One region of the Priestia sp. RMT2NF4 genome, then DNA from elsewhere that is predicted to be linked to it. Evidence: predicted binding sites of a transcription regulator. Region 1 holds the regulator's gene; each other region holds the start of a gene.
The links. The regulator Rex, encoded in region 1, represses fermentation and respiration genes when NADH is low (regulators of the CRP and FNR family bind a similar motif). The targets are predictions, from matches to a motif close to TTGTGAAATATTTCACAA.
Positions count from the first base shown of each region.

Region 2: a site for Rex is predicted at 1,966-1,983, ahead of ahlS (AhlS family quorum-quenching N-acyl homoserine lactonase). Genes of this name have one in related genera too.
Region 3: a site for Rex is predicted at 2,084-2,101, ahead of yeiL (transcriptional regulator YeiL). Genes of this name have one in related genera too.

Region 1 is NZ_JBLQZO010000018.1:11,013-14,295, reverse strand. Features, by position in the region: gene ACMX9J_RS27260 (ABC-F family ATP-binding cassette domain-containing protein) at 1-603, opposite strand, end outside; gene ACMX9J_RS27255 (redox-sensing transcriptional repressor Rex) at 1,064-1,702, shown strand; gene tatA (twin-arginine translocase TatA/TatE family subunit) at 1,756-1,941, shown strand; gene tatC (twin-arginine translocase subunit TatC) at 1,957-2,712, shown strand; gene ACMX9J_RS27240 (YdiK family protein) at 2,739-2,966, opposite strand; gene ACMX9J_RS27235 (CPBP family intramembrane glutamic endopeptidase) at 2,963-3,283, opposite strand, start outside.
Region 2 is NZ_JBLQZO010000001.1:969,924-973,206, reverse strand. Features, by position in the region: gene ACMX9J_RS04920 (iron-containing alcohol dehydrogenase) at 1-800, opposite strand, end outside; gene ahlS (AhlS family quorum-quenching N-acyl homoserine lactonase) at 855-1,703, opposite strand; gene ACMX9J_RS04910 (sigma-54 interaction domain-containing protein) at 2,025-3,283, shown strand, end outside.
Region 3 is NZ_JBLQZO010000007.1:32,678-35,960, reverse strand. Features, by position in the region: gene ACMX9J_RS22590 (cyclase family protein) at 1-136, shown strand, start outside; gene ACMX9J_RS22585 (cyclase family protein) at 57-308, shown strand; gene ACMX9J_RS22580 (DoxX family protein) at 661-1,011, shown strand; gene ACMX9J_RS22575 (class I SAM-dependent methyltransferase) at 1,380-2,015, opposite strand; gene yeiL (transcriptional regulator YeiL) at 2,125-2,787, shown strand; gene ACMX9J_RS22565 (phosphoribosylaminoimidazolecarboxamide formyltransferase) at 2,943-3,283, opposite strand, start outside.

The sequences.
Region 1 (3,283 bases):
AGTTTCAATATCTAAGTGGTTGGTAGGCTCATCCAGAATAAGCAAATCAGGCTTTGTTAAAAGCAGTTTTGCAAGAGCCAGGCGCGTTTTTTGTCCACCGCTTAAGGAGGAAATAGGGGTGCTGTAGTCAAAGTTTGAAAAACGGAAACCGTGAAGAATAGATCGTGTATCCGCTTCATATTGATAGCCGCCTAAATCTTTAAACGTTACTTGAAGCTGATCATACTCTTTGGTTAGTTTTTCGTATTGAACTGAATCATTAAAAATGTCTGGATCACCCATCTTCGTTTCAAGCGTACGTAATTCTTTTTCCATCTTCTTTAATGGAGCAAAGACAGTCATCATTTCTTCCCATATGGAGAGTGTTGACTCAAGAACTGTATCTTGTCCCATATAATCAATGGAAACACCCTTAGGTTTAATAATTTCTCCGCTGTCATAGGAAAGCTGCTCAGCAATAATTTTTAATAAAGTTGATTTACCAGCACCGTTTCGTCCCACTAGGGCAATGCGGTCTTTTGATTGTACTTCTAACTTTATATTCGATAAAATGGGTTCTGCCCCATAGTATTTTGTAATACCGTTCAATTGTAGAATAATCATTTTTTCACCTCTAGTAGTATATCCATAGTGTATTTTAACATATTTTTAACTACAAGTTCTTCCTACAAGCGTTTGTAATTTGTAGAGGGACAAGGACAAATGATGAAGCGAATGTTTTGATTCATGAAATAAAATGATTTTACCTGCACATTTTATACAGGATACTATGTTAAAATAAGAGATAAGTGCATCTCTGAACTTATCTATGATGGATGTAAAAAAAATCCGTCATGACTAACAAACCGATCCTTTGAAGGGCTAATTGCTTCGTTCTACATACCGACTTTAAGGAGTGCTGAATAGACAAAAGCCGTCGAGGTGTGAAGCGGAGTATATATAAAACAAGAGAAAAGAGAGAGAATTGGAAGCGCTACCTCAAAGCGGTTGATGCTTTGTGAAAGGTAATGCAATATTACTTGAAAATGTTAGTAATGACATACATGAACTGAGGGGGTACAACGTGAACACTGAACAATTAAAAATACCACAAGCAACGGCTAAGCGATTGCCGCTTTATTATCGTTTTTTGAAAAATTTGCATGCTTCTGGTAAACAGCGTGTGTCGTCAGCGGAGTTAAGTGAGGCAGTGAAAGTGGATTCTGCTACTATTCGTCGGGACTTTTCTTACTTTGGTGCATTAGGAAAAAAGGGATACGGCTACAATGTGAATTATTTACTTACATTTTTCCGTAAAACGTTAGACCAAGATGAAGTAACGAAAGTAGCACTGATTGGCGTAGGGAATCTAGGAACGGCCTTTTTAAATTATAATTTTATTAAAAATAATAACACCAAAATTGAGTGCGCTTTTGATGTGATAGAAGATAAAGTAGGTACGAAAGTAGGCGACGTGCCGGTCTATCATCTTGACCAATTGGAAGATTATATGAGTGATGACATCTCAGTAGCGATTTTAACCGTTCCTGCCACTGTTGCTCAGCAAATTACTGATCGTTTAGTGAGTTGCGGAATTAAAGGAATTTTAAACTTTACTCCTGCACGCTTAAACGTACCGGATGAGATTCGACTCCATCATATTGATCTTGCTGTAGAATTACAGTCGCTCGTCTACTTTTTGAAAAATTATCCTGTTGAATAAGGCGGACTGTGTTACGATTTCCTTAAGTCTAAATTAATAAGGAGAGTGGGAATATGGGGATTGGAGCAGGCAGTTGGATTATTATTGCGATTGTAGCACTGCTTATTTTTGGGCCGAAACGGTTACCGGAGCTAGGAAGATCAGTGGGCCAAACGCTTAGAGAGTTTAAGCATGCCGCTAGCGGTGCATCAGAAGATCGTGAAAAAGATAAACAGCGTCAAGTAGATGACAAAGAGTAAAAGGGTGATCATAGTATGACCGAACAAGAAATGTCAATATATGATCATATAGGAGAGCTGCGAAAACGCATTTTAATTGTTTTATTTTTCTTTGTGATTGCCACAATTGGCGGCTTTTTTATAGCGGATAAGGTTATTGTCTATTTACAGCATGCTGATGAGGCAAAGAATTTAACGATGAATGCATTTCGGTTAACAGATCCAGTTAAGATTTATATGCAATTTGCTGTTATTATCGGCTGTGTACTTGCAGCTCCTGTTGCACTGTATCAACTTTGGGCATTTATTAGTCCTGGTTTATATGAAAAAGAGCGTAAGGTAACGCTTGGATATATTCCTGTTTCCATTTTTCTCTTTATCGGCGGTGTCTCTTTTTCTTATTTTGTGTTGTTTCCATTTGTCGTTGATTTTATGACGCGCGTTTCTGATGAGCTGAATGTAAACCAAGTGATTGGCATTAATGAATACTTTTCTTTTTTAATGCAGCTCACACTGCCTTTTGGCTTGTTGTTTCAGCTTCCTGTCGTCGTTATGTTTTTGACGCGTTTAGGAATTATAACGCCTATGTTTTTATCTCAAATTCGAAAATATGCCTATTTCGTACTGCTAGTTATTGCCGCACTTATTACACCACCGGAATTGCTCTCGCACATGATGGTGACAGTGCCGCTCTTAATTTTGTATGAAATCAGCATCATTATTTCCCGCATTTCGTATCGCAAAGTGTTAAAGGCAAGGGCAGAGCAAGAAAGAGAAGATGTTAGTATGTAAAAAAAACCACTGAAACAGTGGTTTTTTTATTTGGATGAATCATCTTGATTTTTATATTGCTGCTGCAATTTTTTAATTTTGTAGTGCAAGATAAAGATGCGAACCGCAAACCTGAAATCGAATGCGGCTACGAGTGCAAATAAGATTGTGGGGAAATTCCAGACGGTTTCCTGGGCATTTTGAATTGCCAAGTAGGTGAATAAAATCCCCATAATAATATAAATAAACCCTCGTGTTAAAGGGATATTCTTCATAAAAACATGCCTCCAAAAATGAACTGCATTTGTTCTGCTTGTTTTTGCATTTCTATAATTTTATCTGCAAAAATAGTTTGAGATAAAATAACGATTGTATTCATCAAAACATGAGCAATAATAGGTACAACAATTAGTCTCGTCCTTGCATAAAGGAATGCAAATACAAATCCCATAGCTGTATACACAAGTAAATGTTTAAAATCCCAGTGTACCGCAGCGAAAATAAGGGAACTAATAAATGCAGAGATAAAGAAATTGTATCGTTTGTGAAGAGAACCAAAAATAATCTTTCGGAAAATAATCTCTTCTAGTAT
Region 2 (3,283 bases), on a different contig from region 1:
GCAAGTGCATGAACACCAGCAACACCAGCGTTAAAAAAAGCGAGACCTGCTAAATAGCTTCCGTAGCTCATCTGAGTTCGTGCTTCTTTATCTTCGCCATTTTCTACAGCTGTTCTTAAAGAAGAGCTGATCATGCGTATAGCCTTTAGGGCTAAGGCGTCCGTTGCTGGATTTGCATTTACCGATACATAAGCCTCAACGGCATGAGTTAATGCATCAATCCCTGTAGCTGCCGTTACTTTAGAAGGAACGCTCAGCGTAAGCTCGGGATCTACAATGGCGGCGTCTGCAAGCAAATGGTCGTGGGTCACGACGTCTTTGCTGCTTTCAAGAGATAATACAGAAATATTCGTTACTTCTGAGCCCGTGCCGGAGGTCGTAGGAATTAAAATTTTTGGAAGCCCTTTTTCCGTAATTTGTTTCGTGCCAGTTAAGTTCAAATATTCTTCTACAGCTCCGTCATGAACGGCTAAAACGGCCGTAAGTTTTGCTAAATCTAATGCGCTGCCGCCGCCAACTCCAATGACTAAATCAAATTTTCGGCTTTTTGCGTAAGATACGAGTTTTTCACCAAGCGCTAAGGGCGGCTCTGGTGCCGTATCTGCATATACATCTACTTCGTATCCATTTTGGATAAGAGGAGCACTCACTTTATCTACAAGTCCAATGTCTTTTAACACGGGATCTGTGACGATTAAAATATGAGCTGGGTCATATTTTTTTACTTCGGGAAGCAGTTGCTGAAGTGATCCCCATCCTGTGTAGCTGAGAGGGGTGAAAACTAGTTTTGAAATGGTCATTTGTTTGCCCTCCGATTTATAGAAAATTTTTTTATATTAAGCATCTGCTTGATTTCATTCGTAATAACCTTCAGTAGATTTGCGGAACTGCTGAAATTGATTTGCATCGTGACCAAACCAAACTTGCGAATTAGTTTCATAGGCTAGACGGCGTATACGTTCAACCGTGTTTGCATATCCAAGAGAGTCGTAGATAATACCGGGTGGTTTAACAGGAGGACCATAGCTCTCAGCTGTATAGATTGTATCGGATGCTAAGATAATGCCACCTGTTTCAGGCAAATGAACATGAAGACCAAGCATACCCCAAGCATGTCCGCTTCCAAAATTCAAGACATTAATTCCTTCTGCCAGTTTGATGGTATCTTCGTTTCGTTTAATCGTTTTCCAACGAAGGTCATTTTTTATCCAGGCGTCAATGTCAGCCCAAATGTAAGCACCTTCTTTTTGATTGCGTGCATAAGACTGAAGAGTGCCGTTTAACTCATCTTCATGAACGATAACAGTGGCGTTAGTGAACAATTCTAAGCAGCCGGCATGATCAAGATGAAGGTGGGAGGCAACAACAAATTTAATTTCTTTAGGGTCAACCCCTAATTGTTCTAATCGATTTGGTAAATAACATTCTTCTGTAGCGGAGTAAGGAAACATTTGTTGAGTTGCTTCAGTCCAACGCCCTTGTGGTCCCATTGATTCAGGGTTGCAGGCTGTATCAAACAGAATTTTCCCTTCAGGATGATCAATTAATACAGTATAAATTGGAAGCTCTACAAATTCCGTAGGTGCATGAGGGTTCTTAACAGTTGCTGGGTTATGCATTGCAAGCATCCAGTTTTTATCCATTTGCATCGAGCCGTTGTCCATCACATAAAGCTTTGGGTTAGGTTTGATAATATTACACATATAATAGCCTCCTAAACGTAGTTGAATTTTTGTTTGCGTTTTCAAAATGACTTTATACTACATTTACCCTATATGCTGGAGAGAATAATCCTTTTTAAAATGGATAGACTCTTTCCTATTCTTTCAACATACTAGACTGCAATTTTTATGCCAGTATTTGAAAAGTAAATATTAGCGCAGTTTTCCTTGGTTCTTATAACCAAGCGCGGAAAAAATTCACCGCTTTTAGAAGGAAAAAGGCTATTGTGCATTGAATGGTTAGTGGTGAAAAGTTTCACCATATGTTGGCGGAAATTCACCATAAGAAAGGAATGCGAAACAATGACTTCTTTTAAAGGGAAAAAAGATTTGACGAAGGAAACGTTACAGGCCATCATTGAATTCTCTACGGACGGAATATATGTAGTAAATAAAAAGGGAATAACGATATATGTAAATGAAGCTTATGAAAAAATCACAGGAACAAATAAACGAGACGTATTAGGAAAGCATATGCAAACCGTTATCGATGAAGGATATATTGATCAATCTGTTTCCCTACTTGTGTTAGTAGAAAAACAGCAGCGCTCTATTATGCAAACCATTTCAAGCGAAAGAGACGTTATGGTAACAGGAAATCCAGTGTTTAACAAACAAGGTGAAATAGAGCTCGTTGTGACCACTGTACAGGATATTACACAGTTAAACGCAGTTAAAAAAGAGCTGTTAAAGGTACAAGAGTTTTCGCATATGAATGCAAATAAATACGCTGTAAACGTGAATGGGTCGGAACAGCCCCTAGTGTTTCAAAGCAATAGGATGAACTTGGTTTATCAGCAAGCCAAACAAGTAGCTCCGTTTCCTACAAGTATTCTTCTATCAGGTCCCTCAGGATCCGGAAAAGAAGTAGTCGCTAACCTTATTCACGATTCAAGCGATAGAAACAATCAGCCATTTATTAAAGTGAACTGCGGAGCCATTCCTGAGCCGTTGCTAGAATCGGAGTTGTTCGGCTATGAAAAGGGAGCTTTTACTGGCGCTCGAACAGAAGGGAAAATAGGACTGTTAGAACTCGCTGATGGCGGAACCTTGATGCTTGATGAAATTGGTGAAATGCCGATTTCCTTGCAAGTGAAATTGCTTCGAGTGTTACAGGAAAAGCAGGTACAGAAAATTGGAGGAACTAAAACAAAAAGTATCGATATACGAATCATTTCGGCAACAAATCAACATCTAGGAGAGCTTATTAAAAAGGGGAGGTTTCGTGAAGATTTATACTACCGTTTAAAGGTAGTCGAAATCAGCCTTCCGCCTCTATCTCAACGTAAAGAGGATATCAGTTTACTGGTTGATCATTATGTTTCCTACTTTTGCAGCTTGTATTACGTCCAAAAGCGCATATCAAATAAAGCGAAGCAAGTATTAGAAGCTTACCAATGGCCAGGGAATGTAAGAGAGCTTCGAAATATGGTGGAGAATATGATTGTGTCTGTTCCTGGAGAAACAATTGAAGCCCATCATTTACCTTTTCATACTTATCATGAAGATGAAAAATGTGATTATTTACCTCTAAAAAAGAAAGTGGAGCAGTTTGAACAGCG
Region 3 (3,283 bases), on a different contig from region 1:
AGGAATCATTGTTCATATTGATGAAAACAAAAAAGAGATTGATGAGGATGTCTTTTATGACCTTGCTATGGAAGGAAAAGCTGTTCTTATTCAACACAGGTTGGGATCAATATTGGAATACGAATCAATACTTTGAAAATCACCCGTATTTAATTGAGAAAGCAGCACAATATTTAGGGGATCAAAGAGCTTTTTTAGTTGGAATTGATTCTGTAAATATAGATAATACGTCAGGTAAAGATTGTCCTGTACATACAACTTTATTGGCGCGAGAAATTCTAATCATTAAACATTTATGCAACTTATAAGAAATTTCAACTGAAAACTTTTTATTTATGCTGTTGCTCCAACAATCAAAGGCTTTGGAACTTTTCCAGTTAGAACCTTTGAAGAAGTCTCAAACTAACTATAGTTATTCGACATAGTGGCATTTATATTATTGTTATATTCACAGGGAAGATTCATAAAATCCTTAATCGGTGCGTCTTGTTTTTGTTTTTTATAATTCCTGTTATGGTAACTAACTTTGTATACAACATATATAATCTTCACTTCATGGCTTTTTATTAAATTAATGATAGAACACCATGCGGGATATATACCCAACTTATTATCCATGAGGATGTTACCCAAAAGGATTTTTAAAAGGAGTAAGTTTAGATGATGATTATTATGCAAGCGATTTTAGCCGTTTTTATTTTAGTAGGAGGTTTTATAAAACTTTTTCGTATACCATTTCAGGTTGAACATTGGCAGTACTATCAATATCCATTATGGTTAATGTCTGTAATTGGAATTGTGGAACTTATTGGAGCAATAGGAATGATTGGCGGTATTTGGAATCCATACTTGGTTTTTGTATCTGGCGTATTGTTTGTAATTCTCATGATAGGTGCCATACATGCCCATATTTTTCGAGCTCATCAACCTATTAAGATGATTATTCCTGCAACAATCTGCTTGATATTATCTATGATGGTGATTATGTGGAATTTCAAGGTGTTTTTCTAAGCTAATAACTTTAGTCTGGTTAGGAATTTTAGGGACACCTTTATCGACTTTTGCTAGGTATATTCCTAACAAAGTTGTGTCCTTGGGAATCCTTGCCGTTGCAATTATAATTACATTTGGAGCAGCCCTTATAGGACTCTCTTCACTTAGAAAAAACAGAAAATAAAAGAATTTATAGAAGAAACTCGTCAAAAAGAGGCCTTCACTCAATAAGAGTGAAGGTCTCTTCTGAAAAGTTTTTTCTATCCTCTAGATAAACATCTCCAATTCAGAATGCACTTTCTCCTTTTTATGGCGTAAATTGATTAAGACGCTGTAAGACATCTATCCAATACAATTTCTCCTTTATACTTTTATCTCTAATAAATTCAATTTAATTTTCCCATATACACTAAACCATTTGAACGATTTCCATTCATAGTTGTATATTCTAATTTCTTGTATTCTAAGGTTTCAAATTGATCTACCCATTCTTTCACACGTTCTTCGCTATGATGACGTAAAATGGCCCCATCTGGTAATTCAAAAACCCCATATGTATGATACTTAGTGACTCCCTTTTCATAACGTAATTTATTTCTTTCATCACTATTCAGTAAAAAGTCATTGATGTAGATAATACCTCCTGGTTTTAGTACTCGTTTAATCTCATTTAAAATAGCATTCTGTTCCTCATCTTTATACACACATGTTAAAACTGCAAAAAGTAAAACAGCATCCAAAGAATTCTTAGAAAAAGGAAGGTTCCCACTTTGAATTACTTGAAAATCGATTTCTGAGTCATGAGACTTAGCTCTTTTAATCATTTCTTCCGAAAAGTCTACACCATGTAAATGGTTATAATCGTAACTTCTTAATTCCAATAAAGTCCGTCCATACCCACAACCATAATCCAATATGGCAGCATTGTTACTAACATGTGTTAGGAATAATTCAGGTTGAAAAGGCGTAGTAAATTCTTTTTTATTAGCTACTTCATTCCAATATCCATCTTGTTTGATCATCTTTATGAAACAACTCCCTATTGATCTATCAACTTTTATTGCATCATAGCATGTAAAAACATAAAATAATGTGAGATATCTCATATTTTTTATAATAGTAGGAGAAAAAATGAAATTCTTAAACAACCCTATGCAAAATCACTATATCGAGAAATACTCTATTCAATCACTTTTTTCCTTTCCAATTGCTCCATTTATTCAGGTCTGCGAATTTGAACGTGGTGAATTTATTTATAAGGAAGGCTCTTATCCTCAATATATTTATTATCTTGTTGAAGGTAAGGCAAAACTCTATGTTACACACGAGAATGGGAAAGTGTCCTTAATTAATTTTTTACAAGCTCCAACATTTATGGGGGAAGTGGAACTATTAAATTCACAACGATATTCTAAAGCCATACAAACTGTCACAAAAACCATCTGTTTGGCTATTCCTATTGATACCTGTAAAAATAAGCTCTTAACAGATGTTATATTTCTCAGATATTTATGCAGTTTTTTAAGCGAGAAAGCAACTAGAATTTCAGCAAAGTATACACAAAATCAGGCCTATCCACTTGAGAATCGCCTTGCTGCCTTTATAATATTGTCGGCTGATGATAACTTTTATAAAGAAAAACATACTGAAGTATGCGAATACTTGGGTGTATCATATCGCCATCTACTCCATGTACTAGCCCAACTATGTAAATCAAATATTATTGAAAAGCAATCGCGAGGCTACATTATTAGAGACAAAGAACGTTTGAGAAAATTAGCTGAATTAAATTAAAGACACCCATAATAACCTCGTTTCATAAGAAAGATAATTATATGTATATGATATAAAAGGTAGTTACCATAATCACATGTATCGAAAACAGTTCAAAAGAGCCAGTCCCTTTATAAGTCTTGGCTCTTTTGGGCTAATTATATTTAATTCATAGCTCAATGATGGAATACACGTATACCTGAATGTGCCATGATCATTCCATATTCATTTGCTGCCTGTGTAACTTGTTCATCTCGTAAAGAATTTCCTGTTTGAATCACATATTTAACGCCACTTTGAGCTGCACGATCTATATTATCACGGAAAGGTAGAAAAGCATCGGATGCATAGGAAACGCCTTTTAATCCTTTTAGCCATTCTTGTTTTTCACTCTTACTTAGCCTAGCAGGGACCTCTTCAAAACACCGTTTCCATTGTTCATTTTCTACCTCAGTAATATCATCATTCAGCCATCCATCAATGGCATTATTCACTTCTACACGAGAAATGCCTTCTT